3 linked regions of the Variovorax paradoxus genome follow. The protein of the gene in region 2 binds, or shares a complex with, the protein of the main gene of each other region. Links are inferred from orthologs where the notes say so. Each region holds a gene or a part of one and is shown on either strand. Other genes may lie near its edges. The genes, in order: pnp, QFZ42_RS18225 and eno.

Region 1 (9,265 bases), 2.6 Mb from region 2 along the record:
TCCGTTCGATGGCCAGGCAGTAGGCGTGCTCGTTGCTCATCATCGACACGTAGTCGAGACGGTCCATGTACGGCAGCGACTGGATGAAGGTGCGCGATTCGGCGAGCTTCTCGGTCGCGCGGTGCAACAGGCCGATGTGCGGATCTGCGCGTTGGATCACTTCGCCGTCGAGCTCGAGCACCAGGCGCAGCACGCCGTGCGCTGCGGGATGCTGAGGGCCGAAGTTGAGTGTGTAGTTCTTGATTTCGGCCATTAGACCTCCCGCCGGGCCGCCCCAAGGGCGGTCTGCGCCCCCTCGGGGGGCAGTGAATACACGAAGTGATGAGCGTGGGGGTAAAACATCAGTGCAAACCGCTGCCGTAGTTGTCTTCGCGAATCACGCGTGGGGTGATTTCCCGCGGCTCGATCGAGACCGGCTGGTAGATGACGCGCTTCTGCTCTTCGTCGTAGCGCATTTCGACGTGCCCCGAGACCGGGAAGTCCTTGCGGAACGGATGGCCGATGAAGCCGTAGTCGGTGAGGATGCGGCGCAGGTCGTCGTGGCCTTCGAACACGATGCCATAGAGATCGAAGGCTTCGCGCTCGAACCAGGTCGCGGCACTCCAGACGGGCTGGAGCGAGTCGACCACGGGCAGGTCTTCGTTCGGCGCAAACACCTTGAGGCGCACGCGTTGGTTGAGGCTCACCGAAAGCAAGTGGGTGACGACGCAGTAGCGCTCGCCCTGCCACTCGCCTTCGCGGTAGTCGGAGTAGTCCATCCCGCAGAGGTCGATCATCTGCTCGAAGCGGCAGCCCGGCGCATCGCGCAGCAGCGTGGCGGCGTCGATGTAGTCGGCAGCGCTCACCACGACAGTCACCTCGCCCAGTGCGAGCGTCACGCTCCTGGCCTTGGCGCCGAGCGTCTCGGCGATGGTGGCGCGCAGCACCTCCGGCGAAATTGCAAAGTCAGTCATCGTCGGCAATCTCTCAGGCGCGGGCAATGGTGTTGGTGCGGCGAATCTTCTGCTGCAACTGGATCACACCGTAGAGCAAGGCTTCGGCGGTGGGCGGGCAACCGGGGACATAGACATCCACCGGCACGATGCGGTCGCAGCCGCGCACCACCGAATAGCTGTAGTGGTAGTAGCCGCCGCCGTTGGCACAGGAGCCCATGGAAAGAACCCAGCGCGGCTCCGGCATCTGGTCGTAGACCTTGCGCAAAGCCGGCGCCATCTTGTTGCACAGCGTGCCTGCCACGATCATCAGATCGGACTGGCGGGGGCTGGGCCGGAACAGCATGCCGAAACGGTCGATGTCGTAGCGGGCCGCGCCTGCGTGCATCATCTCGACGGCACAGCAAGCCAGACCGAAAGTCATCGGCCAGAGTGATCCGGTCTTCGCCCAGTTCACCACCGAGTCGTAGGTGGTGGTGACGAAGCCTTCCTTCATGACGCCTTCAATGGCCATTTTGATGATTCCTTGTCATTCCCAGTCGAGCGCGCCTTTTTTCCACTCGTAGGCAAAGCCCACGACGAGGATGGCGAGAAAGATCATCATGGCCCAGAAGCCGACGGCGCCGATTTCCTTGAGCGCAATGGCCCACGGAAAGAGAAAGGCAATCTCGAGATCGAAAAGGATGAAGAGAATGGCGACGAGGTAATAGCGCACGTCGAATTTCATGCGCGCATCCTCGAAGGCCTCGAAGCCACACTCGTAGGGAGCGTTCTTCGCTGCGTCGGGCCGATTGGGACCCAGGATGTAGCCGATGACTTGCGGTGCGACGCCTACACCGACACCGACCAAAATAAACAAAAGGACGGGGAGATAGGAATCGAGGTTCATCGGGAGATTTTCACCGCTTGCCACCGGCAGAAACGCTCTGGATGAGGTTTTCTGCCGGTGAGATTTGGTGCGGTCGGCGAGACTCGAACTCGCACAGCTTTCGCCACTACCCCCTCAAGATAGCGTGTCTACCAATTTCACCACGACCGCGGTTTTTTGTTCGGATGGCATGAGGTACCTGTGAAGGTGTTTGGCTTTCCGAACAGCTTTAGAGTTTACCCTGAAATGGAGCCGTTTCTTGCCAGCGACTCCATGAAAACAACTGGATTATTTGCTCGGGATCTGGCCCGGACCCGAAACAGGCGCGGCAGGCGCCGAGGCCGGCGCATTGGCCGGTGCCGTGCCCGACGTCCCTGCGGGAATCTGGCCAGGAATTTGCCCAGCGGGAGCGGAAGCAGGTGCCGCAGGCGCGCCGACCGCTGCGCGCTCCAGCAGGCTGCCGCCGCCGGCGGGCCGTGCGTGGCTGAAGTAGGCCAGCAGCAGCGTGCATGCAAAGAACACCGCCGCCAGCACTGCCGTGGTGCGCGAAAGGAAATTCGCACTGCCGCTCGCGCCGAACAGGCTGCCGGCGCTGCCGCTGCCGAAGGCCGCGCCCATGTCGGCGCCCTTGCCGTGCTGGATCAGGATCAACCCGATCATTGCAAGGGCCGACAGCATCTGCACGCCGACCAAAAGATTGAGGACCACATTCATTCGTTCTTACTCCTAATTGATGGCAGCCACTGCTCGCATTCAGCGAGCGGCGGCGGAAATGATCTGCAAAAAGTCGGGGGCCTTGAGCGAAGCGCCGCCGATAAGGCCGCCGTCGATGTCGGGCTGCGCCAGCAGCTGAGCGGCATTGGCCGCGTTCATGCTGCCGCCGTAAAGAATGCAGATGCCGGCCGCGTGTTCGCTGGCCGCATGGTGCAGTTGCGCGCGCAGCACGGCATGCACCGCCTGCGCCTGCTCGGGCGTTGCCGTCTTGCCGGTGCCGATGGCCCAGACGGGCTCGTAGGCAACGACGATTTCGCTGATGCAATGGCCGTTGACGTGGATCACCGCGGCCAGCTGGCGCTTGACGACTTCTTCGGTGTGGCCCGCTTCGCGCTCGGCCAGCGTTTCGCCCACGCAGACGATCGGCGTGATGCCGTTCGCCAGCGCAGCCGCCGTCTTGGCCGCCACGGCTTCATCGGTTTCGCCGTGGTACTGGCGACGCTCTGAATGGCCGACGATGGCATAGCGCACGCCGAATTCCTTCAGCATGGCCGCCGACTGCTCACCGGTGAACGCACCTTGCGGGTGCGCCGAGATGTCCTGCGCACCAAGCGCCATGGCCGTGGAACCCGCCAGCAGCGATTGCAACTGGGCGAAATACGGAGCCGGCGCGCAAAGCGCTATATCGCAACGAGCCGGCGCCGCGGCCAAGCCCTGCAGCAAGGCCTTCACCAGCGCCTCGTTGGCAGCCAGGCTGCCGTTCATCTTCCAGTTGCCGGCGATCAGCTTCTTTTTCGTTGTCATCGTGTGTTGTCCGTCACCATGTCAGCACGATCTTGCCGATGTGCTGGTTGGATTCCATCAGCGCATGCGCCTCGGCCGCGCCAGCGGGTTCGCCACCTGCTGCAAAGGTGCTGTGGATCACGGGCTTGACCGCGCCGGTTTCGAGCAGCGGCCAGACCTTCTCGCGCAGCGCCTTGGCAATGGCGCCCTTGAACGCCACCGGCCGCGGACGCAGCGTCGAGCCGGTGATCACCAACCTCTTGCGCAACACCAGGCCTGCATTGAAGTCGCTCTTGACCCCGCCTTGCACCGCGATGATCACGAGCCGGCCGTCTTCGGCCATGCACTCGATCTCGCGCGCCACGTAGTCGCCGGCGACCATGTCGAGGATCACGTCCACGCCCTTGCCGCCGGTGAGCTTCTTCGCCTCTTCGGCGAAGTCGCTCGTGCGGTAGTTGATGGCATGGTCCGCGCCCAGCTTCCTGCAGGCTTCGCACTTGTCGTCGCTGCCGGCCGTGACGATCACGGTGGCACCGAGCGCCTTGGCGATCTGGATCGCGGTCACGCCGATGCCGCTCGAGCCGCCCTGAATCAGCAGGGTTTCGCCCTTTTGCAGGCGACCCCGTTCGAACACGTTGCTCCAAACGGTGAAGAAAGTCTCGGGCAGCGAAGCCGCCTCGATATCGGTCCACCCCTTGGGCACCGGCAGGCATTGCGCCACCGGCGCCACGCACAGCTGCGCATAGCCGCCGCCCGCGATCAGCGCGCAGACGCGGTCGCCGATCTTGAAGCCCGCCTCGGCCAAGGCCGCGGCGTCGCCCGCCACGATCACGCCGGCCACTTCGAGGCCCGGCAGGTCGGAGGCGCCCGACGGAACCGGGTAGTGCCCCTTGCGCTGCAATACGTCCGGACGGTTCACGCCGCTGGCTGCGACGCGAATCAACAATTCACCCACGCCGGCCACCGGATCGGGGCGCTCCACGGCGCGCAGCACCTCAGGGGCGCCGTACGAAGTGATTTCAATGGCTTTCATGGTCTTTGGCCTGCAACGCCCGCGTCCGGGCGTGGTTAGCTATTTAAAAAGTTGGCAACGGCGGCAAAGCTGCCGTTGCGCCCTTCTTACTCTTGCGAGTCGCGCGGTGCGTACGGCTGCTCGCCGGCGGGCGCCTGCGGTTGCTCGTTGCGCGGCTGCTGCTGCTCGTTGTTGAAACGAGGCGCGCGTTCGCCGCCGCGATCGCCGCGGTCACCACCACGGTCGCCACGGTCCGAGCGTTCGCGGCGCTCGCCGCCACGATCACCACGGTCGCCGCCGCGGTCTTCACGCGGTGCACGCTCCTGGAATTCCATGCCGGCCGGGCGCTCGCTCAGGGCCTTCATGGACAGCTTGACGCGACCCTTTTCGTCCGTCTCGAGAACCTTGACCTTGACGATCTGGCCTTCGCTCAGGTAGTCGGTCACCTTCTCGACGCGCTCGTGCGCGATCTGGCTGATGTGCAGCAGGCCGTCCTTGCCGGGCAAGAGGTTGATGAGCGCGCCGAAGTCCAGGATCTTGGTGACCGGGCCTTCGTAGACCTTGCCGATTTCGACTTCGGCCGTGATCTGCTCGATGCGCCGCTTGGCGAACTCGGCCTTTTCCGGATCGGTCGAGGCGATGGTGATGGTGCCGTCTTCGTCGATGTTGATCGTCGTGCCGGTTTCTTCCTGCAGGCCGCGAATGACCGCGCCGCCCTTGCCGATCACGTCGCGGATCTTCTCGGGGTTGATCTTGAGCGTGGTCAGGCGCGGTGCGAACTGCGACACCTCGGTCTTGGCTTCGCCCATCGCTTCCTGCATCTTGCCGAGGATGTGCATGCGCGCTTCCTTGGCCTGGGCCAGTGCCACCTGCATGATTTCCTTGGTGATGCCCTGGATCTTGATGTCCATCTGCAGCGCGGTGATGCCGTTGGTCGTGCCGGCCACCTTGAAGTCCATGTCGCCCAGGTGATCTTCGTCGCCCAGGATGTCGGTCAGCACCGCAAAGCGGTTGTCTTCCTTGATCAGGCCCATGGCGATGCCGGCCACGTGGGCCTTCATCGGCACGCCGGCGTCCATCATCGACAGGCAGCCGCCGCAGACCGAAGCCATCGACGAGGAGCCGTTCGACTCGGTGATTTCCGACACTACGCGCACGGTGTACGGGAACTCTTCCTTGGTCGGCAGCACGGCGACGAGCGCGCGCTTGGCCAGGCGGCCATGGCCGATTTCGCGGCGCTTGGTCGAGCCCATGCGGCCCACTTCGCCGGTGGCGAAGGGAGGCATGTTGTAGTGGAACAGGAAGCGGTCTTCGTACTCGCCGGCCAGCGCATCGATGCGCTGTGCGTCGCGTTCGGTGCCGAGCGTGGTGATGACCAGCGCTTGCGTTTCACCGCGCGTGAACAGGGCCGAACCGTGGGTGCGCGGCAGCACGGAATTGCGGATCTCGATGGGACGCACGGTGCGCGTGTCGCGGCCGTCGATGCGCGGCTCGCCCGACAGGATCTGGCTGCGCACGATCTTCGATTCGATGGCGAACAGCAGGTCGTTGACCTTGCCGGCGTCGAACGGCTCGCCGCTTTCCTTCAGCGCGTTCATCACGCTGGCGTTGGCTTCGCGCAGAGCCTGCGTACGCGCCTGCTTGCTGCGGATCTGGTACACGGCACGCAGCTTTTCTTCGGCCAAGCCCTTGACCTTGGCGACGAAGGCTTCGTCTTCGGCGGGCGGCTGCCAGTCCCACACCGGCTTGCCGGCGTCGCGCACGAGGTCATGGATCGCGTTGATCGCGATGTTGGCCTGCTCGTGCCCGAACACCACGCCGCCCAGCATGATTTCTTCGCTGAGTTGCTGGGCTTCGGACTCGACCATCAGCACGGCAGCTTGCGTGCCGGCGACGACGAGGTCCATCTGCGAATCCTTGCGGGCGGTCTGGCCCGGATTCAGCACGTACTGGCCGTTGATGTAGCCCACGCGGGCGGCACCGATCGGTCCGCTGAACGGAATGCCCGAGATCGACAGCGCGGCGCTCACGCCGATCATGGCGGCGATGTCGGCGTCGACTTCAGGGTTGAGCGACACGGTGTGGATGACCACATGCACTTCGTTCAGGAAGCCTTCGGGGAACAGCGGGCGGATCGGACGGTCGATCAGGCGGCTGGTCAGCGTTTCATGTTCGCTGGGCTTGGCTTCGCGCTTGAAGAAGCTGCCGGGGATCTTGCCCGCGGCGTAGGTCTTCTCGATGTAGTCGACGGTCAGCGGGAAGAAATCCTGGCCGGGCTTGGCGGATTTGGAGGCGACCACGGTCGCCAGAATCACGGTGCCGTCGATGTCGACCAGCACGGCGCCATTGGCCTGGCGGGCGACTTCGCCCGTTTCCATGACGACAGTCTTGTCGCCCCATTGGAAGGACTTGGTGATTTTGTTGAAGAGGCTCATGTTTGCTCCTGTTTTGATAGCGAACGACCTGTATTCAGTACAGGTTCCGCAGGGACGGAGGCTTCTCAGAACACGATGCCATTCCAGCGAAGTTCGGCGGGAACTTCATTGGAATGACACAGCTTCGCTCTGTTTTGGCACTCCGAAAGTGGATCGCGAAGTAAAAAACGCCTGAGCTAGCGGACTAACCCAGGCGTTTTTTCATGCGATTCGGTTTACTTGCGCAGACCCAGCTTGGCGATCAGCGCGGTGTAACGGTCGGCGTCCTTGGACTTGAGGTAGTCCAGGAGCTTGCGGCGACGGCTCACCATGCGCAGCAGGCCGCGACGGCCATGGTGGTCCTTGGCGTGCGTCTTGAAGTGGGGGGTGAGCTCGTTGATACGGGCGGTCAGCAGTGCGACTTGCACTTCCGGGCTACCGGTGTCGTTGGCGGCGCGGGCGTTGTCCTTGACGACTTCGGCCTTGATGGAGGCTGCGATCATGTTGATTTCCTTGTTCCGGGATGTTTGACTTGCGGTAAGCGCTGGAACTGCCCTTACCGTGCGCCTTGCGGCATGCAAAGCCTCGGGATTATAGCTCGCCCCGGGTTACCGCGTTTACTGCCTGGACAGCCAGGTTTTCAGGCGTTCCACGCCTTGCACCAGGCGCTGGGGGTCCTTGGAGGCGAAGCACCAGCGCAGCCAGCCCTGGGCTTCGGGGGCGAAGGCGTTGCCGGGGGCGAGGCCCAGGCCGGCCTCGACGACCAGGCGCTTGGCCAAGTCCAGGGAGTCGCCGAAGCCTTCGAGGCGGAAGAAGGCGTACATGCCGCCCTTGGCGGGGGCCACCTGTACGCCGGGCAATGCGGCCAGCAGCGGCACGAGCGTGTCGCGGCACAGCTTCAGGTGCGCCACCACACGGGGCGTGATGTCTGCCGTGTGCTCGATGGCTGCGACGGCGGCGCGCTGGGTGAAAACGCTGGCGCAGGAGGTGTTGAACTCGATCAGCTTGCCGATGCCCTCGACCAGCGCGGGTGGCAGCACGAGCCAGCCGAGGCGCCAGCCGGTCATGAGGAAGCTCTTCGAGAAGCTGTGCGTCACCACCAGCCGGTCATCAGGGCTCGATATGTCGAGGAAGCTGGGTGCACAACCGGTCGGCGTGGGCTCGAAATACAGCCGCTCGTACACCTCGTCGGCCAGGATCCAGGTGCCGGTTTCGCGGCAGTGGTCGAGCACGGCCTGCTGCTCTTCGCGCGTCATGGTCCAGCCGGTCGGGTTGTTGGGCGCGTTGACGATCAGCAGTTTCGTCTTCGGGGTGACCGCTTTGCGCAACGCGGCAAGGTCGAGCGTCCACTGCCCGTCCGCAGGCACCAGCGACACCGTGCGCACCCGGGCGCCCAGGATTGCAGGCTGCGCCGTGAGGTTGGGCCACACGGGCGTGACCGCCACCACCTCGTCGCCCGCGTCGACCAGCGCCTGCACCGCGAGCATCAGCGCGCTGACGCCGCCCGAAGTGACGGCGATGCGCGAAGCATCGACCTTGGGATGCAGCCTGCTGGTGTAGCCGGCGATCGCCTCGCGCAGTTCGGGCAGGCCGAGGTTGTGCGCATAGAAGGTTTCGCCGCGCTGCAGCGAGTCGATGGCCGCCTGGCGGATCACCTCGGGCGTGACCTCGTCGCTTTCACCGAACCAGAACGCGAGCACGTCGTCGCGGCCGAGCCCGGCATTGGCAACCTCTCGGATCTTGGAGGCTTCGAGGTTGTGGATGGCTTCACGCATGTCTTGGCTTTCTACTTTCTAGATTCTTTTCATCTTGCAGGTGGTCGGCAATTCGGCGCTTTCGGGCGCAATGGTCTTGATCACGCGAAAACCATAGCCCGAGCCTTCGACATCGAACTGCACGCCCGGCCTGCCCTGTTTGTCCATCACGCCGACCACGAGCTGCTGCTGGAATTGATGGTCCGCCGCGCGCATGCGGCCGCGCTGTCCGTAGAGGCTCACGTCGGCCTGTTCGAGCGCACGCGCCACGGCCTGCGCATCGACACTGCCCGCGCGTTCGATCGCTTGCGCCAGCGACTCCACGAGCAATTGCATGCGCATGTGCACGTAGTCGTCGGCGGGTTTCGGAAAGCGCGTGCGGAAGGCGCGATAGAACGCCTCCGACTGCGCGGTCTGCACGTTGGGCAGCCAGTCGGCCACGGCAATCACGCGGCCGATGCCGGCGTCGCCGATGGCCGCGGGCGCGCCGAGCGCGTTGCCATAGAAGGTATAGAAGGTGCCGTTGAAGCCGGCCTCGCGCGCCGCCTTCACGAGCAGCGTGAGGTCGTTGCCCCAGTTGCCGGTGAACACCGCCTGCGCGCCGCTCGCAATGATCTTGCTGGCGTAGGGCGCGAAGTCCTTCACCTTGCCCATCGGGTGCAGCTCGTCCCCGACGATTTCCACGTCGGGCCGCCGCACGCCCAATTGGCGCTTCGATTCGCGCAGCACCGCCTGGCCAAAGCTGTAGTCCTGCCCGATGAGGTAAGCGCGCTTGAGCGCCGCGTCGT
Region 2 (10,040 bases):
GCAGCGCGACGCCGACCGGTTGCGCAGCAGCGCGAGCGTCGACAGCGGCGAGGCACTGCAGAAACTCGACGAACTGATGCGCAGCGTGGACGACCTGCCGCCGCTCAATGCCGTGGCCACGCGCGGTGCCGGGCTCAACGCCTGGCAGCCCGAACCGATTCCGGCCGATGCGGCCTGGTGGGAGCGGGCGCTCCTGACGGTGCGCGCCGAAGTCCGATCGCTGGTACGTGTCGGCCGCATCGAGCGGCCCGAAGCGGTGCTGCTGGCGCCCGACCAGACCTACTTCCTGCGCGAGAACCTCAAGCTCAAGCTGCTCAATGCGCGGCTTTCGCTTTTGTCCCGGCAGGTGGATACCGCGCGCAGCGAACTCGCCACGGTGTCCGCATCGCTGAACCGCTATTTCGACCCTGCGTCGCGCCGCACGCAGGCGGCGGCCACGCTGCTGCAGCAGCTGCAGGCACAGGTGAAAACCTCCGAACCTCCGCGCATCGACGACACGCTGGCCGCGCTGGCAACCGCAGCGGCGGGACGCTGATCATGCGGGCGGCCCTCTGGCTTCTGGCGCTGTTCGCCATCGCCGCGGCGGTGGCGCTGTTTGCCGGCAACAACCAGGGCACGATCACGGTGTTCTGGCCGCCATGGCGGGTCGATCTTTCGCTGAACCTGGTGCTGGTGATCCTGCTCGGTGCCTTCGTTCTGCTGCACCTTGCGCTGCGCGGGCTGTCGGCGTTGTTCTCTCTTCCGACCCAGGCACGCCAGTGGCGGCTGCAGCAGAAGGAGCGCACCCTGCATACGGCTTTGCTCGACGCGATGGTGCAACTGCTGTCGGGGCGTTTCTCGCGCGCACGCAAGGCCGCGCAGGCTGCGCTGGTGCAGGAGAAAACGCTGGCGGCCTTGGGCGCCGATCTTCCGCAGGCGCAGCAGGTCCGCGTGATCTCGCATTTGCTGGCCGCCGAGAGCGCGCAGGCGCTGCAGGACCGGCCGGCGCGGGACGCCCATCTGCAGCAAGCCCTCAACGAAAGCGCGGACCGCATCATGCTGGCAAGCCCGGAGGCGCGCGAGGGCGTGCAACTGCGCGCCGCGCGCTGGGCGCTCGAAGACCGCGACCCCGCCGGCGCATTGACGCGGCTCGAGGAGCTTCCCCAAGGCGTGCAGCGGCGAACGCTCGCATTGCGCATTCGCCTGAAAGCGGCGCGCCAGGATCGGCGCACGCTCGAAGCGCTGGAAACGGCACGCCTGCTCGCCAAGCACCGCGCGTTTTCCGATGCCGCGGCGCAGAGCATCGTCCGCGGCCTGGCCACCGAACTGCTGTCCGGTGCGCATGACCCGGCGCAACTGCTGCGCGCCTGGGCCGAGCTCGATGCGGCCGAGCGCGAAATGCCCGAGGTGGCGATCCATGCCGCGCAGCGCATGGTCGCGCTGCGCGGTGACCTGGCATCGGCGCGCGGTTGGCTGCTGCCGGCCTGGGAGCGGATGGTGTCGCAGCCCCGGGGTCTCGGCGATGCGCTGCGCGTCAAGATGGCCCGCGCGCTCGAGGCCGGGCTCGATTCGGTCGATGCTGATTGGCTCGCCCGCATCGAATCGGCGCAACGTAACAATCCGAGCGATCCGAACCTGCAATACCTGGCCGGCATGGCCTGCATGAAACGCCAGCTGTGGGGCAAGGCCCAGCAGCTGCTCATGCAGGCGGGCCTGGGCCTGCAGGACACCGATCTTTATCGCCGTGCATGGCTGGCATTGGCCGAGTTGGCCGAAACGCGCGGCGACGCGGAGCAGGCCGCTGCGGCCTGGAAGCGCGCGGCGCAGACCGAGAAGGTCTGAGTCACCGGGCCACCGGGTCTTCCGGGTGAATGCGGCTCGCGCCTGCGTGTTCCGGCAGGCAGGCAAGGCGGCAGGCATCCTCTGCCTCTTTCCTTCCCTCGTTCTCCAATAAAAAAGGCGCCCATGACGGCGCCTTTTTTTGTGCTCTCAGGCCGTGAGGCCTGAGCTTCTTCAGTTCACGCCTTGCGTGTCGGACGGAGCCTTTTCGAAAGGCAGCGTCATCGCGCCGAGTTCGCGGCGGGTTTCAACCAGCACCAGCGGGCCTTCGTCGAGCGTGATGACGGGCGGGCGCTCGCGCGGCACGTGCACCGGCTTCGGCTCGGCCGCCATGGCTGCGCGAGCCTGTGCAATCCGCTCGGCGTCCGAGTTCACCCACTGCAGACCCGAACCCTCGGCGATTTGCGCGAGTTCGTTCAACGGCAGTTCGAAGGGCTGGACCTTCGGCAGCAGCGCGCGGCCGTTGGCGGCAGGCTTGCTGCCGCTGCTCTGGGCGGCGATGGGCGCAGCGACGGGAGCCGGAGCGACGGGGGCCACGGGAGCCACAGGAGCGGTAGCAGCGACAGTTGCCACGGCGGCGGGCGCCGATGCAGGGCGGTCGAAGTAGCTGCGCGGTGCCGGTGCGCGGGCTTCTTCGGGCTCGGCGGCGCGGGCTTCGGCGTGGTCCGCCACCAGCGGCAGCTGATGCTGCTGGCGGGCGGGCGCTTCGTTCGCCTCGACATTGTCGGCCGATGCGCCAGCCGCATTGGCTTCGCTGTCGTCGCGCGGACCGCGTTCGCGGCGGTCGCGTCCATAGCGGTCACGCGAACGACCGCGGCGCTCTTCGCCTTCGCGGCGAGGTGCCTGCTCGTTGGTGTCGACATCGCCTTCGTTGCCCGGTGCGATTTCGGTCGACTCGGCGGCACGGAAGCCCGCTTCGTCGGCAGGAGCCGCTGCTTCGCCGTTGGCGAAACGCGGCTGGCCTTCATTGCGGCGCTCACGGCGGCCATCGTTGCGATCGCCGCGCGGAGCGCGCTCTTCACGACCGCTGCGCGGTGCGCGTTCGGCTTGCGAGCCGTCCTGCACGGAGAGGCTGTCGTCGCCGGACGTTTCGCGCGGCGCATCGGTGCCATTGCGTTGTTCGCTGCGCTCACCGCGTTCGCCACGGTCCGCCCGATCACCGCGCTCACGGCGTTCGCCGCGGGCGCGGGGCGCGCGCTCTGCCGGCGTATTGCCTTCGTCGCCGGTGGGCGCGAGTTGCTGCGCTTCGAGGTTGCTGTCGATCAGCTCGGCCGATGCGGGCCGTGCTTCGCGGCCTTCGCCTTCGCGGCGCTCACCGCGGCCACCGCGGCGTTGTTCGCCTTCGCGCGGGCCGCGTGCTTCACGGGGTTCGCGCTGCTCGCGTGGCTCGCGTTGTTCACGCGGCTCACGTTGCTCGCGCGGTTGCGCGGCTTCGTTGCGCAGTTCGCCGCTGCGCCCTTCACCACGGCGCTCGCCACCGCGACCGCCGCGGCGTTCACCGTCGCGACCGCCGGAGCGGCCACCGTTTTCGCTGCGGCCTTCGCCGCCGCGGCCAGCACGGCGCTGTTCGCCGTCGCGCGCACCGCGCGTTTCGCCGTCGCGGCCCGAGCGGCCACCGTCACGGCGTGCGGGCTTCGGGGCCTCGACGGGAATCACGGCCGGTTTGGCGGCCGGTGCCGGCGCACCGCCGAACCAGCTCTTGATGCGGGCAAAGAAGCCCATTTCGGCGGGTGCCGGTGCGCTCGCGACAGGCGGAGCGACCGGTGCCGGAGCCACGGCGGCAGGCGCGCGCACGGCTTCGGGCCTGGGTGGCACCACGGGCGCCGGCGCATCGGGCAGCACGCCCTTGATGACCGGCGTCTGCTTGTTGGTGGGTTCCTGCGAACGGCGGGTGACGGCGGTCGGGTCTTCGATCTCGTCGGCCATCTTGTAGCTGGCTTCGATGTGGTCGAGGCGCGGATCGTCGTGCTTCAGGCGTTCGAGCTTGTAGTTCGGCGTTTCGAGCGTCTTGTTCGGAACCATCAGCACGGTGACGCGCTGCTTGAGTTCGATCTTGGCGATCTCGGGGCGCTTTTCGTTCAGCAGGAACGACGCCACTTCGACCGGCACCTGCACATGCACCGCGGCCGTGTTGTCCTTCAGGCACTCTTCCTGAATGATGCGCAGGATCTGCAGCGCGCTCGATTCGGTGTCGCGGATGTGGCCCGAGCCGCCGCAGCGGGGGCAGGGGATCGACGAGCCTTCGCTCAGCGCCGGCTTCAGGCGCTGGCGGCTCATTTCCATCAGGCCGAACTTGCTGATCGAGCCGAACTGCACGCGGGCGCGGTCTTGCCGCAGCGCATCGCGCAGGCGGCTTTCGACTTCGCGGCGGTTCTTCGACTCGTCCATGTCGATGAAGTCGATGACGATCAGGCCGCCCAGATCGCGCAGGCGCATCTGGCGGGCCACTTCGTCGGCGGCTTCGAGGTTGGTGCGGGTGGCGGTTTCTTCGATGTCGCCGCCCTTGATGGCGCGGGCCGAGTTCACGTCGACCGAGACCAGCGCCTCGGTGTGGTCGATGACGATGGCGCCGCCCGAGGGCAGCTGCACGGTGCGGGCGTAGGCCGATTCGATCTGGTGCTCGATCTGGAAGCGGCTGAACAGTGCCGCGTCGTCGCGGTAGCGCTTCACGCGGGCGGCATGCTCGGGCATGACGTGCGCCATGAACTGCTGCGCCTGCTCGTAGATGTCGTCGGTGTCGATCAGGATGTCGCCGATGTCGTGATTGAAGTAGTCACGAATGGCGCGGATGACGAGCGACGATTCCTGGTAGATCAGGAAGGCGCCCTTGGCTCCCTTGGAGGCGCCGTCGATGGCGCTCCAAAGCTTGAGCAGGTAGTTCAGGTCCCACTGGAGCTCGGGCGCCGAGCGGCCGATGCCGGCGGTGCGCGCGATGATGCTGGCACCCTTGGGGTACTGCAGCTGGTCCATCGCCTCCTTGAGTTCAGCGCGGTCGTCGCCTTCGATGCGGCGCGAAACGCCGCCGCCGCGCGGGTTGTTGGGCATCAGCACGACATAGCGGCCGGCCAGCGAGATGAAGGTAGTGAGGGCTGCGCCCTTGTTGCCGCGTTCTTCTTTTTCGACCTGGACGACCAGTTCCTGGCCTTCCTTGATGGCGTCCTGGATGCGCGCCTGGTTGGCAGACACGCCTTCGGCGAAATATTGCTTGGAGATTTCCTTGAACGGCAGGAAGCCGTGGCGGTCTTCGCCGTAGTCGACGAAACAGGCTTCGAGCGAGGGCTCGACGCGCGTCACGACGGCTTTGTAGATGTTGCCCTTGCGCTGTTCGCGCCCTTCGATCTCGATTTCGTAGTCGAGGAGCTTTTGCCCGTCGACGATGGCCAGGCGGCGTTCTTCGGCCTGCGTGGCATTGATCAGCATCCGCTTCATGATGCGTTGTCCTTATATGTATCGTTCTACAGGCCCATGACGGGCCAACGATGCACGGACGACGCCCGCGAAACGAGGGGAATTGCCGCTTGGCCCCGGTTGCTGCCACTGCCGCGACGAGCGCGAACAGGCCTCTTGAGCGTCAGCTCAAGAAGACAGCCGGGGTGGGGGCGCGTGGATGGGCGCGAGCCAGATTCGGTGTTGAGCAGCTATCTTATTGATAGCTGGTTGCGCAATGGTGGCGCGCGGTGCGGATGATTCAATGCCTGAGGCCGCTGGCAAAAGCCAGGTGGGCCAACGCAGGCACAGTTGAATCAGCAGCATCAACACAAGGGACTCGCTTCGATCCGCCGGCAGCTTGGAAGCTGCAGGCTGGGTATTCCGTATCGGTGTTTCGTGGGTGTCGGCTTGACTCGGGTACCTGGCTTGCCACTTTGCGCAATTGCGCGGGGTTTGCAGCTCGGCGCCAAAGCGGCATCGACCTCACAGCGTGGTCCTGGGCGTTTGACTGCAGTGATCTAAACTTCTGTCTAATCAAGCACTTACACGACCGCGCTGGTGAAAAACATTATAGGTGCGAAGCAAAGCCCCTCGGGGGCTCCAAATCCCTCAGATTCAAATGCGGGAACCGAGACCGGCACGCCGCACGCGGCCATCAAGTTCATCACCGTCGACGCGGAATCCGCGGGGCAGCGGCTCGACAACTTCCTGTTCCGCCACCTGAAGGGCGTGCCCAAGACGCATGTCTACCGGATCATCCGGTCGGGCGAAGTGCGCATCAACAAAGGGCGCGCGCAAGCCGAAACCCGCATCGAGACCGGTGACGTGCTGCGGTTGCCGCCGGTGCGGATATCGCCGCGCGCCGAAGAAGGCGCCACGCCCCTGGCGCCGGCACGCGAGTTCCCGGTGCTGCTGGAGGACGACGCGGTGCTGGCCATCGACAAGCCCGCCGGCGTGGCGGTGCATGGCGGCAGCGGGGTGAGCTTTGGCGTGATCGAGCAACTGCGAACCGCCCGGCCCGGCGCGAAATTCCTCGAACTCGTGCACCGGCTCGACCGCGAGACCTCGGGCATCCTGCTGGTCGCCAAGAAGCGCAGTGCGCTCGTGGCGCTGCAGGATCAGTTCCGCGAGCGCGAGACGGGCAAGACCTACCTCGCGCTGGTCGAAGGCGCCTGGCCTGCCAACAAGAAGGTGCTCGATGCGCCGCTTGCCAAGTACCTGCTGCCGGGCGACGGCGCGGGCGCCGGCGAGCGCCGCGTGCGCGTGGTGGCCAAGGACCATCCCGACGCGATGCGCGCGGTGACGCTGGTGCGCGTGCTGGCACGGCTCACGCTGCCGGGCGATGCTGCGCCGCTGTCATTGCTCGCGGTCACCATCAAGACCGGCCGCACGCACCAGATCCGTGTGCATCTTGCGTCGGCCGGCCATGCGATTGCGGGCGACGACAAGTATGGCGACTTCGAGCGTCAGCGCGCCCTGCAAAAACTCGGCCTCAAACGCATGTTCCTGCACGCCTGGCGCTTGCAGTTCAATCATCCCGCCACCGGCGAGCGCGTGGCGCTGCAGGCCGGACTGCCGCCCGAACTGCACGCGTTGATGCCGCCCCAGGCGCTCGAAGCGCTTGCCCAACACCCCACTCCCACGGCCAATGACTGATTCCTCCAGACCCCTGCGCTTCGACCTGATCGCCTTCGATTGGGACGGCACGCTTTATGACTCCACGCGCCTGATCGTGCGCTGCATCCAGGCGGCCGTGATCGACGTCGGCGGTGCCAAGCCGAGCGAGAACGACGCCGCGTGGGTCATCGGCCTGGGCTTGGCCGAGGCCCTGGCGCGTGCCGCCCCCGACGTGCCGAAAGAGAAATACGCCGAACTCGGCGCGCGCTACCGCTATCACTATCTGCAGCACCAGGACGACCTGGTGTTGTTCGACGGCGTGCTGCAGATGATCGACGCGCTGCGCGCGCGGGGCCACAAGCTTGCCGTGGCCACCGGCAAATCGCGCCGCGGCCTGAACGAAGCGCTGAAGTCGATGGCGCTGCGCGACCGTTTCGACGCCTCGCGCACCGCCGACGAAACCTTCGGCAAACCGCATCCACGCATGCTGCTGGAACTGATGGAAGAGCTCGAGGTTCCGGCCGAACGCACCCTGATGATCGGCGACACCACGCACGACCTGCAGCTCGCCCTCAATGCCGGCTGCGCCAGCGTGGGCGTGAGCTACGGCGCGCACGAGCCCGAGAGCTTCGACGAACTGAAGCCGCTGTTCGTTGCCCACTCCGTGGCCAGCCTCGAAGCATGGCTTCTGGACAACGCCTGACTGAAAATCTCGCGATGAGCGAAGAAGCACCCATTCCCTTGTGCAACACCTCGGACCTGGTCGAAGGCGGCCGGGCCGTGCCTTTCGATGTGGTCTACGGCGGCGAAACCTGCCGCGCCTTCGCGGTGCGCTTCGAAGGACAGCCGCATGCCTACCTGAACCGATGCAGCCATGTGGCGATGGAGCTGGACTTCCAGCCCGACCGCTTTTTCGACGACAGTGGCCAGTGGCTGCTCTGCGCCACCCACGGCGCGGTCTACAAGCCGGACACCGGCGAATGCGCCGGCGGCCCTTGCCGCGGCGGCCTCGTGAAGATCGCCCTCAGCGAGCGTGACGGCGTGGTGCACTGGCATACTGCCTGGAACCTCCATCCCCTGAGCTTTTGACAATGACCGACCCGAACCGCACGGAACCCGAAGGTTTTGATCCTTTTGAGCCGGCCACTCCCATTGCGTCCTCCGAGGGCGCGCCCAGAAACATGGCCAAAGACCCTACGCAACGCCCCGGGTGGGAGCGCGCAACGCTCGAAAAACTCGCCTTCGCTTCCCTGAACGAACAGAAGGCCGCGCGCCGCTGGAAGACGTTCACGCGTCTGTCGTGGCTCGCCTTCTTCATCTTCCTGGTGTGGCTCGCCATGTCGCGCAGCACGCCGAGCACGGCCAAGACCACGGCCCACACCGCGGTGGTCGAAATCAAGGGCGAGATCGCCAACGGCGGCGACGCGAGCGCGGAATTCGTGGTGGCTGCAATGAAGACCGCCTTCGAGGACGAGGGCGCCAAGGGCATCGTGCTGCTGATCAATTCGCCCGGCGGAAGCCCTGTGCAGGCCGGCATCATCAGCGACGAAATCAAGCGCCTGAAGGCCAAGCACAAGAAGCCGGTCTACGCCGTGGTCGAGGAAACTTGCGCGTCGGCGGCGTATTACATTGCCGCCGCCACCGACAAGATCTTCGTCGACAAGGCCAGCATCGTCGGCAGCATCGGCGTGCTGATGGACGGTTTCGGCTTCACCGGCGTGATGGAAAAGGTCGGCGTCGAGCGCCGGCTGCTGACGGCCGGAGACAACAAGGGCTTTCTCGACCCGTTCAGCCCGATGAGCGATGCGCAGCGCGCGCATGCCCAGACCATGCTGAACCAGATTCACCAGCAGTTCATCAACGTGGTGAAGGCGGGGCGCGGCGACCGGCTCAAGCTCGACACGCCGGGCCTTTTCAGCGGGCTGTTCTGGAGCGGCGAACAAGCCGTCCAATTCGGCCTGGCCGACCAGCTGGGCAATGTGGACTACGTGGCGCGCGAAGTCATCAAGGCCGAAGAGGTGACCGACTACACGCGGCGCGACAACGTGGCCGAAAAGCTCGCGAAGAAATTCGGCGCGGCCATGGGCGACGCCACTGTGCGCTCGCTGCAGACCACCACGCCGGCGCTGCGCTGAACCAGCGGTTCAGGCCGTGCCGTCGCTGCCCGTGAAACGGGCCGAGGCGGCCAGCGCAACGGCGAAAACCACGACCACATAGAGCGCGGCGGTCAGCGAGCTTGCCCGCGCGAGCAGGCCGATCACCGCCGGACCGGCCATGAACCCCAGATAGGCCACGGCCGAGACGGCAGCAATGCCGATGGCGGGCTCGACGCCGGGCACGCGCGCCGATGCGCCGAACAGAATCGGCACCACGTTCGCGAAACCGATACCCACGCCCGCGAAACCGATCAGCGCGAGCCAGGGCAGGTCGGTGAGCAGCACCAGCGTCATGGCGGCGGCCGCCAGCAGGCCGCTGCCGCGCAGCAACGCAACCGGCGTGAAGCGGGCGCGCATCGCATCGCCGCCGAAGCGCGCGGCAGCCATGGCCGCCGAGAAGCTCGCATACGCCAGCGCGGCCTGCTTCTGCGGACTGCCGAGTTCCTGCTGCATGTAGAGCACGCTCCAGTCGTAGATGGCGCCTTCGGCAATCAGGCCCAACGCCGCGAGCACGCCGAGCACCGCGAGCGCGCCGCGGGGCAACCGGAATTTGCGGTCGACGGGCGCCGCGTCGGTTGCGACGGGCGGTTTGGGCAGCATGCGCATCGACGACACAGCCACCACCAGCGCCATGGCCGCCGCAACCCACAGCAGATGCGCCTGCGGGCCGAGCCCCGCGGCCAGCGCCGCGCTGCCGCTCGCGGCCCCGGCCATGCCACCCAGGCTGAACATGCCGTGCATGCCGCTCATCAGCGGTGTGCCGCCGTGCAGTTCGAGTTGTGCCGCTTCGGTGTTGATGGCCACGTCGAACACGCTGGTGACAAGGCCGAAGGCCGCCAGCAAGAGCAGCAGGGCGAAGTAACCCGGCATCGCGATCAACCCGGCCAGCAGCAGCGCGTAGACGCAGCCGCATACGGCCGCCATGCGCCGCGGGCCGTGACGGCCGATCCAGCGTCCGGCGCTGGTCAGGCCGAACATCGCCCCGGCACCGGCCGCGAGCAGGGCCAGCCCCAGTTGGGC
Region 3 (9,193 bases), 2.5 Mb from region 2 along the record:
CGCCCGGCTGGGACTGCATCAACGAGGAGCTGCGGCAGGCCGTGCAGGAACTGCGCAATACCCAGGTGCTGTGGCTCACCGGCGTGCTGGGGGCGCTGGCGCCGGCCGGACAGAAGAAGGTCGCGTCGCTGGCGGCCTATGTGTTCTCGGTCTGCCAGGGCGCGCTGCTCGCCTCTCGCATGACGGGGCGCGCCGAAGACTTCGACGAAGCCATCGCGCAGCTCAGGAGTGCATTGCCCGGCTGATCGCCGGGCGGTATCGCAGGCACGCATCGGCGTGCCTATTTTTTGACCTGATTGCCTACCGATTGGATGGTAGTCTCATTGCAAGGAGCCTCTTCATGAAAGCCGTCATCTCCGCCTATGCCCGCTCGCCCTTCCACTTCGCGAAGAAGGGCGCGCTCGCCGAGGTTCGCCCCGACACGCTGGCCGCCGGCGTGGTGCGCGGCCTGCTGCAGCGCACCGATCTCGATCCCGCGCTGCTCGAAGACATCATCCTCGGCTGTGCCTATCCCGAAGCTTCGCAGGGCAACAACCTTGCGCGCATCGTCGGACTGCTCGCGGGCCTGCCGCACGAGGTGGGCGGCATGACGGTGAACCGCTTCTGCGGCTCGTCGATGCAGGCGGTGCACATCGCCGCGGCGCAGATCGAAGCGGGCATGGGCGAGGCCTTCCTGTGCGTCGGCGTGGAGTCGATGACGATGGTGCCGCAGGGCGGCTTCAACTTCTCGCCCAGTCCGGAGTTGATGGAAAACACCGACGCCTACATCTCGATGGGCGAGACGGCCGAGAACGTTGCACAGCGCTGGAACGTGAGCCGCGCCGACCAGGAGGCGTTCGCGGTCGAGTCCCACCGCAAGGCTGCCGCCGCGCGCGCCGAAGGCCGCCTGGCAGGCGAGATCGTGCCGGTGCGGCTGGCCTCCGGCGACGTGGTCGATGCGGACGGCTGCATTCGCCCGAGCACTTCGGCCGAGGCGCTGGCGGGGCTGAAGCCGGCGTTCCGTTCCGATGGCGTGGTGACGGCCGGCACCTCGTCGCCGCTCACCGACGGCGCCGCGGTCGTGCTGGTCACCAGCGATGCCTTCGCCGCAAGATACAGGCTGCAGCCGCTTGCGCGCATCAAGTCCTTCGCGGCGGTGGGGGTCGATCCGGCGGTCATGGGCATCGGCCCGATCCCCGCGGCGCGCAAGGCGCTGGCGCGTGCCGGCCTGAATGCTGCCGACCTCGACGTGATCGAACTCAACGAAGCCTTTTCGTCGCAGGCGCTGGCCTGCATCCGCGACCTCGGGCTCGATCCGGCGAAGGTCAATCTCGATGGTGGCGGCCTTGCCATCGGCCATCCGCTGGGCGCGACCGGTGCGCGCATCACCGGCAAGGCTGCGGCTCTGCTGGCGCGCGAGAAGGGCCGCTACGCCCTGGCCACGCAATGCATCGGCGGCGGGCAGGGTATTGCCACCATCCTCGAACGCCTCTGAAAGTCCGAGAATGCGCGCAAGCACTACAAGGAACTCCCATGGCGGCACTCCCTGAGGACACCGGCGCCCAGCGCGCGATGTATCTCGAAGACCTGTCGGTCGGCGACCGTTTCCAGAGCGGCGAACACGCGCTGGACGCGGCGCAGATCAAGGCCTTTGCGCACCAGTTCGATCCGCAGCCCTTTCACACCGACGAAGAAGCCGCGAAGAGCACTTTCTTCGGCGGCCTTGCGGCTAGCGGCTGGCACACGGCGGCGCTCACGATGAAGCTGCTGGTGGAAAGCGGCATTCCGCTCGCCGAGGGCATCATCGGCTCGGGCGGCGAACTGCAATGGCCCAAGCCGACGCGCCCCGGCGATGTGCTGCACGTGGTGAGCGAGGTGGTCGAGATCGTGCCTTCGCGTTCCAAGCCTGGCCGCGCGATGGTGACGATGCGCTGCCGCACGCTCAACCAGCACGGCGAGGTGGTGCAGAACTTCACGCCCAGGTTGGTCGTGCACGCCAGGCCGGCATAAACCTTCTTCTATTCAGTCCTTGGTGCCCGCCGAGAGCGCACGCAACTCCTCGGCACTGAAGCCGGCACGTTCGCGGGCTTCGAGGTTGAAAGGGGGCTTCAGGCGCGGGGCTTCGTAGTGCGCCACGAGTTCGGGATAAGTCGCCTCCGGGTCTCGGCCGGCGCGTTCGCAGAGCCAGCGGTACCAGCGGTTGCCAATGGCCACGTGGCCGACTTCGTCGCGCAGGATGATGTCGAGGATCTCGACCGCGCGCAGCGCATCCGGCGTGTTGACGCGCTTGAGCTTGGCCTGGATGAGCGGCGTCGCATCGAGCCCGCGTGCTTCGAGCGTACGCGGCACCAGCGCCATGCGCGCGAGCACGTCGTCCTTGGTTTTCTCGCACATGCTCCAGAGCCCGTCGTGGCCCGGGAAGTCGCCGTAGCGGTAGCCCATGCCTTGCAGGTGCGCATGCAGCAGCGTGAAGTGCTGTGCTTCTTCATCCGCCACGCGCAGCCAGTCGCGGTAATAGGCCTCGGGCATGCCGTCGTAGCGCCACACCGCATCGAGCGCGAGATTGATCGCGTTGAACTCGATGTGGCAGATCGAATGGATCAGCGCGGCGCGGCCCTCGGGCGTGAAGGGCGAGCGTTTCTGTACGGCGGTGGCGGCCACGCGCAGCGGCCGTTCGGGGCGGCCCGGCACGCCAAGATCGTCCCCTTCGGCGCGGAGGGGTTCAGTTGCTATGGAATCGGTAGCTGCCAATGCAGCAGTGGCGCGCGTCGCCGACACCTTGGCTTCAGGGTCGGTCAGTCGCAGCGCGGCCAGCGCGCTCAATCGGGGGTGCATCCCTACAATTCTAGTTTTTGCCCCCGGAGACTCGACGATGGCCCTCTATGAACTCGACGGCGTTGCGCCGCAACTCGGCGCCGGCGCATGGGTCGCCGACAGTGCGGAAGTGATCGGCAACGTGCAGTTGGGCGAGAACGCGAGCATCTGGTTCGGCGCGGTGCTGCGAGGCGACAACGAGACGATGACCATCGGCCGCAACAGCAACGTGCAGGACATGTCGATGCTGCATTCCGACCCCGGGAGCCCGCTCACCATCGGCGAGAACGTCACCATCGGCCACCAGGTCATGCTGCATGGCTGCACCATCGGCGACAACTCTCTGATCGGCATCCAGGCCGTGGTCTTGAATAACGCGAAGATCGGCCGCAATTCGATTGTTGGCGCCGGCAGCGTCGTGACCGAGGGCAAGGAGTTTCCCGACAATTCCCTGATCTTCGGTTCGCCCGCCAAGGTAATGCGCACGATCAGCGACGAAGACGCCGCCCGCCTGCGCCACGGCTCCGACCACTACGTCAACAACGCCGTTCGCTATGCGAAGGGCCTCAAGAAAATTGCCTGACACCGCGCAGGCCCCACAGAAAGAAGAATCCGTTTTGAGCGAGCTGCACAAATTCCTGTTCGATGGCCTGCCGGTGCGCGGCGTGATCGTGCGCCTGACAGATGCGTGGCAGGAAATCCTGGCGCGGCGCGCCTCCAACACCACCACCGGCGCCTATCCGCCGCCCGTGGCCGAGCTGCTCGGCGAGATGACCGCCGCGGCCACGCTGATGCAGGCCAACATCAAGTTCAACGGTTCGCTGATTCTGCAGATCTTCGGCGACGGTCCGGTCAAGGTGGCCGTGGCCGAGGCCAAGCCCGACCTGAGCCTGCGCGCCACCGCCAAGGTGATCGGCGACCTGCCGGCCGATGCGCGCCTGCCCGACATGGTCAACGAGAACAACAAGGGCCGCTGCGCGATCACGCTCGACCCCAAGGACAAGCTGCCGGGCACGACGCCGTACCAGGGCGTGGTGCCGCTCTTCGACGACGACGGCGAGAAGCTCGGCAAGCTCAGCGACGTGCTGCAGCACTACATGCTGCAGAGCGAGCAGCTCGACACCACGCTGGTGCTCGCGGCCGACGACAAGGTGGCGGCGGGCCTCTTGATCCAGCGCCTGCCGATCAAGGGCGAGGGCAACCTCGAAGGCGCGTCGGGTACTTCGGACAAGGACCACGACCAGGCCAACGAAGACCAGATCGGCCGCAACGAGGACTACAACCGCATCTCGATTCTGGCGTCGACCCTGACGCGCGACGAGCTCCTGACGCTCGACGTCGAAACCATTCTTCGCCGCCTGTTCTGGGAAGAAAAATTGCTGCGCTTCGAGCCGCAGGCTGGCCTGCTGGGTCCGCATTTCGCATGCACCTGCGGCCGAGATCGGGTGGCGCAGATGATCCGCGGCCTCGGCGTGGAAGAGGCCGAGGAAATCCTCGCCGAGCGCGGCGACATCGAGGTGGGCTGCGACTTCTGCGGCAAGCAGTACCGCTTCGATGCCGTCGACACGGCCCAGATCTTCACGCCGCCGGGCGACCAGGTTCCCGCCAGCCCCGTTGTGCAGTAGTGCGCCTGGGCCTCGCGCATTCGGAGCGGATCGTTGCTCCAATCACGTGCGAGCCCCCCGGCTGGGCAGCGCACTCGCTCAGCGCGGCGCCTTGTCGTCGAAGTCGCCGAATGCGATGTCGGGCGCGCTCGTGTTGTGGCGCGAAGGCAGGCTGCGCCCGAAGCGCAATTGCGTGCCGCTCAGCGTTTTCACGTCGGGCAGGGGCAGCACCTGCTCCGTGGCGCCGGGCGCTTCCTCCCAACGGATTTCGCTCACGTCGGCGTTGTCGGGCGCGACATACATCGAGCGCAGCACCGCGAAGGGCCGCGCATCCGTGGTCCGCGACGAGAGCCGCACGTCGAGCGCGGTGCGCGCACGGCTGATCTCGGACACCCTGGCCACGGCGCTGCCGCCCCTGGCGAAGCGCAGGTGAATGGCGAGCGGCTTCGGCACGATGCGGATCGCCGCAATGTCGACCACCGGCCGGCTGCCCTGTTCGACCGGGCCGAGCAGGAACGAAGAGCCGTAGACCCCGTCGCCGAAGCGCGCCTCCGGCAGTGGCTTGATGCGCCAGTAGCCGTCGGCCGGATAGAGCACCAGCGCCTCGAGCACCTTGCCTTCTTCCTTGCGGAAGATCTGCAGCAGGTGAAAGCCGCGGTCCGTGCGCGCGCCCACGCGCACCGGCACCTGCTGCGGCCGCCAGAAGCTGGGCAGCGTCATGCCGACGATGCGCCACTGGGCGTCGTCGAGCAGTACCACGCGGCGCGGCTTGAACTTGTGCGCAGGATCGGTGGGGTGGGCGCCGCCGTCGAAATTGCAGCCCGAGAAGTCGGGCGCGGTGGTGTCGTTGCCGATGCTCTCGAGATAGGACGGCTGCAGCGCCTCGATGCGCATGCGCCGGATGCCCTCTCCGCGCAGCACCAGCGAGACGTTGTCTTCTTCGGCGCAGGCGGTGGTGGTGGTGGCGTTTTCCACCGTGGCTGCGACTGGCGCCGCTGTCGCGGTGCCGGCTGCGAGCAGGGCCGGGCCGAGGAGACAAAAAAGACAAGCAAGGCGAGAGAAACGAAGCGGAAACATCAGATCTCCGAACGGGGTTTTACGGGTTGTCGCGGCGAACGAGCAGGTCGCTGAACAGACGATGTTCGCATTCCGGGTCGGAGCATTTCTCGCAAGGCCATGACCAGGAGGTGGGTTTCGAATCGGCGCGCCCCCGTGCCCGGGTGCGGCCTTCGTTGCCGGCAATGGAATTGATGGCGTTCCAGGCATTGGAGAGCCTTTCGCCGTCGGCGCCATGTACCACCGCGAATGAAAGCCCGGCGCCCGAAAGCGCCGCGCGCACCAAAGCGTCGCTCGGCTCGCGCGCGTGGTCGCCGTCGCGCAAGGCGTCGGCGACCCAGGGAATGTCGAGCGCGGTGAGCAGCGTGATGGCGTAGCGCCGTTGCGCGGCGAGCGCGTCGGCATAGAGCGAGGCATCGCCGAACAATTGCTCGCTGTAGACCGCGGTCATGAGCGCCGTGGTGTCGGCCACCACCACACCCGACGCCGCTGCGGCATCGATGCGGCGCGTCTGCTCGTCGGCGATGGCGCGTTGCTCGTCAGGACGGGGCGTGCGGCCCTCGCGATTGCACCACTCGCGCAGATACTCACCCACCAGCGTGGCCGCAATGCCGCGCTCCTGCAGGCGCTGCACGAGCGCGCGGGCGAGTTCGGTCTTGCCCGTGCTCTCGGCGCCGAGCAGTGCAATGACGCATCCGGCCGGCAGCATGGGCGTCATGCGCGCGCGGCCTCGCCGTGCATGCGCGAGCGCCATGCCAGAAAGCCCGCCACGCTGAGCACCGCGAACACCGCGTAGAGCCCGACCGTGAGCCACAGGCCCTTGTGAATGAACAGGCCCACGCTCACGATGTTCACCGCCAGCCACACCAGCCAGTTCTCGATGAACTTGCGCCCGAGCAAAAATTGGCCAACCAAGCTGAGCCCGGTGGAGAAGCCGTCCCACCAGGGCACGTCGGTGTCGGTGAAACGCTGCAGGAAGAGGGCGACCGCGGGCCATGCCAACGCGCAGGCCACGAGCGCAAGCGCAATGCCGCGCGGCGAAAGCCGGTCGACCCGCAATACGCTGCCATCGGCGCGGTGGCCGCGCAGCCACTGGAACCAGCCCCAGAACGCAACCACCGCGAAGAACACCTGGAGCGAGGCGTCGCCATAGATGCGGGCCTGCGCGAACACCGCCACGTAGAGCAGCGAGCTGACGATCGCGAGCGGCCAGCCCCAATGAATCTCGCGCATGTTGCAGCCGACCATGGCCAGCGCCAGCACGGCCGCCACGAGCTCGAGCCAGCTGACCGGTGAGCCCCAGAGCGCGAAGGCGGGGGCCGAGAAGAACTCGGGCATCAACGGTGAGGTCTTGGGTGCGTGTTCAGTGGGTCACTTGAACGAACACTTCGTTGGGCTTGACCATGCCCAATTCCTGCCGCGCACGCTCCTCGACCATCTCGAGGCCGACCTTGAGATCGTTGACCTCGGAAGCCAGCCTGTCGTTGGTCACCGCAGCCTTGGCGTTGGCTTCCTTCTGCGCTGCCAGCCTGGCCTGCAGCTGAGAGACGTCGAGCACGCTGCCGCGCCCGTTCCACAGCTGCCACTGCAGGATGGCCAGCAGCAGCAACAGCACGATGGGTGGAACGAGGCGCGAGCGCATGCCGCCGGCTTCCGGGCGCTATTTCAGGTTGTAGAACGCGCGGCGGCCGGGATAGCTGGCGATGTCGCCGAGGTCTTCTTCGATCCGCAGCAGCTGGTTGTACTTGGCGATGCGGTCCGAGCGCGAGAGCGAACCGGTCTTGATCTGGCCCGCGTTGGTGCCCACCGCGATGTCGGCGATGGTGCTGTCTTCGGTCTCGCCCGAGCGGTGCGAAATGACGGCCGTGTAGCCCGCGCGCTTGGCCATCTCGATGGCGGCGAAGGTTTCGGTCAGCGTGCCGATCTGGTTGATCTTGATCAGGATCGAGTTGGCAATGCCCTTGTCGATGCCCTCTTGCAGGATCTTGGTGTTGGTGACGAACAGGTCGTCGCCTACCAGCTGCACGCGCTTGCCCAGGCGATCGGTGAGCAGCTTCCAGCCGTCCCAGTCGCCTTCGTGCATGCCGTCTTCGATGCTGATGATCGGGTACTTGTCGACCCAGGTGGCCAGCATGTCGGCCCAGTTGCCGGCCGACAGCGTGAGGTTCTCGCCGGAGAGCACGTAGTTGCCGTCCTTGTAGAACTCGCTGGCGGCGCAGTCGAGGCCGAGCGCAATCTGCTCGCCCGCCACGTAGCCGGCCTTGTCGATGGCTTCGAGAATCAGTTGAATGGCCGCTTCATGGCTATCGACGCTGGGCGCGAAACCGCCTTCGTCGCCGACCGCCGTGCTGATGCCGCGGTCGCCCAGAATTTTCTTGAGCGCGTGGAACACCTCGGCGCCGTAGCGCACGGCCTCGCGGAAGCTCGGAGCACCCACGGGGATGATCATGAACTCTTGCAGGTCGAGGCTGTTGTTGGCGTGCGCGCCGCCGTTGATCACGTTCATCATCGGCACCGGCAGCTGCATGCCGCCCATGCCGCCGAAGTAGCGGTACAGCGGCAGGCCCGACTCTTCGGCGGCGGCGCGTGCCACGGCCATCGAGACGGCGAGGGTGGCGTTGGCGCCCAGGCGGCCCTTGTTGTCGGTGCCGTCCAGGTCGATCATCGTGCGGTCGAGGAAAGCCTGCTCGCTGGCGTCGAGACCGAGCACGGATTCCGAGATCTCGGTGTTGATGTTCTCCACCGCCTTGAGCACGCCCTTGCCCAGGTAGCGTTTCTTGTCGCCGTCGCGCAGCTCGATGGCTTCGCGCGAACCGGTCGATGCGCCCGAGGGCACGGCCGCGCGGCCCATGGTGCCCGATTCGAGCAGCACGTCGCATTCGACGGTGGGGTTGCCTCGGCTGTCGAGAATTTCGCGGCCGACGATGTCTACGATTGCACTCACTTATTGCCTTTCGTTTTTTTGAACTGAATCTCAGACCGGGGCGGCAACGCCCTCGACCAGAACCATGTTGAAGAACTCGGTCGCGCCGGCACGTTTGGCGCGCGCGGCGCGGTACAACTCGTCGTCGTAGAAGGCCTTGGCTTTCTCATAGCTGGGGAACCGCAGCATGGCCACGCGCGCGGGCTGCCAATTGCCTTCCATGGTCTCGAACCGGCCGCCGCGCACCAGGTACTCGCCGCCCGCGGCCTTCACCGCGGCGGGCGCGGCTGCCATGTACTGCTTGTACTGTTCGGGGTCGGTGATCTTCATGTCGACGATGATGTAGGCGGGGGCCACGGTGTTCTCCAATAGTCTTGTTGTGGGGCTCAGTTGAAGGAGCTTTCGAGGAAGCCGTTCTTCTTGGTGATGCGGTCCAGCTCGAGCAGTGTTTCCAACAGGGTTTTCATGTGCTTGAGCGGCACGGCGTTGGGGCCGTCGCTCAAGGCTTTGGCGGGGTCGGGGTGCGTCTCCATGAAGACACCGGCTACGCCGACCGCGATGGCCGCTCGTGCCAGCACCGGCACCATTTCGCGCTGGCCGCCCGAGGTCGTTCCCTGGCCGCCCGGCAACTGCACCGAATGCGTGGCGTCGAACACCACCGGTGCGCCAGTCTCGCGCATGATCGCGAGCGAACGCATGTCCGACACCAGGTTGTTGTAACCAAAGCTCGCGCCGCGTTCGCAGGCCATGAAGCTGTCTTCGGGCAGGCCGGCTTCCTTGGCCGCCGCGCGCGCCTTGTCGATCACGTTCTTCATGT

What was found.
Region 1: the proteins of QFZ42_RS18225 (region 2) and pnp are in contact, whole or in part, in a cryo-EM structure (PDB 9QH0), measured with the Escherichia coli proteins. The link is inferred for Variovorax paradoxus from one-to-one orthologs.
Region 3: the proteins of QFZ42_RS18225 (region 2) and eno are in contact, whole or in part, in a solved structure (PDB 2FYM), measured with the Escherichia coli proteins. The link is inferred for Variovorax paradoxus from one-to-one orthologs.

The regions. Positions count from the first base shown.
Region 1 is NZ_JAUSXG010000001.1:1,219,759-1,229,023, reverse strand. Bases 4,081-7,090 are described here. They hold pnp (polyribonucleotide nucleotidyltransferase), read right to left. Parts: upstream 6,745-7,090; coding sequence 4,417-6,744; downstream 4,081-4,416. Other genes in these bases: rpsO (30S ribosomal protein S15), read right to left, coding at 6,960-7,090; QFZ42_RS05740 (NAD(P)H-quinone oxidoreductase), read right to left, coding at 4,081-4,330. In the rest of the region: QFZ42_RS05775 (NADH-quinone oxidoreductase subunit D), read right to left, coding at 1-253; QFZ42_RS05770 (NADH-quinone oxidoreductase subunit C), read right to left, coding at 342-953; QFZ42_RS05765 (NuoB/complex I 20 kDa subunit family protein), read right to left, coding at 967-1,446; QFZ42_RS05760 (NADH-quinone oxidoreductase subunit A), read right to left, coding at 1,462-1,821; preprotein translocase subunit SecG, read right to left, coding at 2,089-2,514; tpiA (triose-phosphate isomerase), read right to left, coding at 2,554-3,318; more of QFZ42_RS05740, read right to left, coding at 3,332-4,080; more of rpsO, read right to left, coding at 7,091-7,226; QFZ42_RS05725 (pyridoxal phosphate-dependent aminotransferase), read right to left, coding at 7,341-8,498; QFZ42_RS05720 (branched-chain amino acid ABC transporter substrate-binding protein), read right to left, coding at 8,517-9,265. UniProt on the Escherichia coli protein: Involved in mRNA degradation. Catalyzes the phosphorolysis of single-stranded polyribonucleotides processively in the 3'- to 5'-direction. Also involved, along with RNase II, in tRNA processing.
Region 2 is NZ_JAUSXG010000001.1:3,783,076-3,793,115, reverse strand. The notes cover bases 1,793-5,577. They hold QFZ42_RS18225 (Rne/Rng family ribonuclease), read right to left. Parts: upstream 5,248-5,577; coding sequence 1,993-5,247; downstream 1,793-1,992. Other genes in these bases: QFZ42_RS18230 (heme biosynthesis HemY N-terminal domain-containing protein), read left to right, coding at 1,793-1,821. Also shown: QFZ42_RS18235 (uroporphyrinogen-III C-methyltransferase), read left to right, coding at 1-535; more of QFZ42_RS18230, read left to right, coding at 538-1,792; QFZ42_RS18220 (RluA family pseudouridine synthase), read left to right, coding at 5,806-6,903; QFZ42_RS18215 (HAD family hydrolase), read left to right, coding at 6,896-7,567; QFZ42_RS18210 (Rieske (2Fe-2S) protein), read left to right, coding at 7,582-7,953; QFZ42_RS18205 (S49 family peptidase), read left to right, coding at 7,956-8,999; QFZ42_RS18200 (MFS transporter), read right to left, coding at 9,009-10,040. UniProt on the Escherichia coli protein: Endoribonuclease that plays a central role in RNA processing and decay. Required for the maturation of 5S and 16S rRNAs and the majority of tRNAs. Also involved in the degradation of most mRNAs.
Region 3 is NZ_JAUSXG010000001.1:1,286,291-1,295,483, forward strand. Bases 6,256-9,193 are described here. They hold eno (phosphopyruvate hydratase), read right to left. Parts: upstream 8,398-9,193; coding sequence 7,114-8,397; downstream 6,256-7,113. Other genes in these bases: pnuC (nicotinamide riboside transporter PnuC), read right to left, coding at 6,256-6,791; ftsB (cell division protein FtsB), read right to left, coding at 6,817-7,095; QFZ42_RS06085 (DUF1330 domain-containing protein), read right to left, coding at 8,428-8,733; kdsA (3-deoxy-8-phosphooctulonate synthase), read right to left, coding at 8,763-9,193. Also shown: QFZ42_RS06030 (TetR/AcrR family transcriptional regulator), read left to right, coding at 1-245; QFZ42_RS06035 (thiolase family protein), read left to right, coding at 341-1,474; QFZ42_RS06040 (MaoC family dehydratase), read left to right, coding at 1,513-1,989; QFZ42_RS06045 (ferritin-like domain-containing protein), read right to left, coding at 2,002-2,814; QFZ42_RS06050 (gamma carbonic anhydrase family protein), read left to right, coding at 2,852-3,376; Hsp33 family molecular chaperone HslO, read left to right, coding at 3,411-4,418; QFZ42_RS06060 (hypothetical protein), read right to left, coding at 4,497-5,474; QFZ42_RS06065 (ATP-binding protein), read right to left, coding at 5,494-6,171; more of pnuC, read right to left, coding at 6,168-6,255. UniProt on the Escherichia coli protein: Catalyzes the reversible conversion of 2-phosphoglycerate (2-PG) into phosphoenolpyruvate (PEP). It is essential for the degradation of carbohydrates via glycolysis.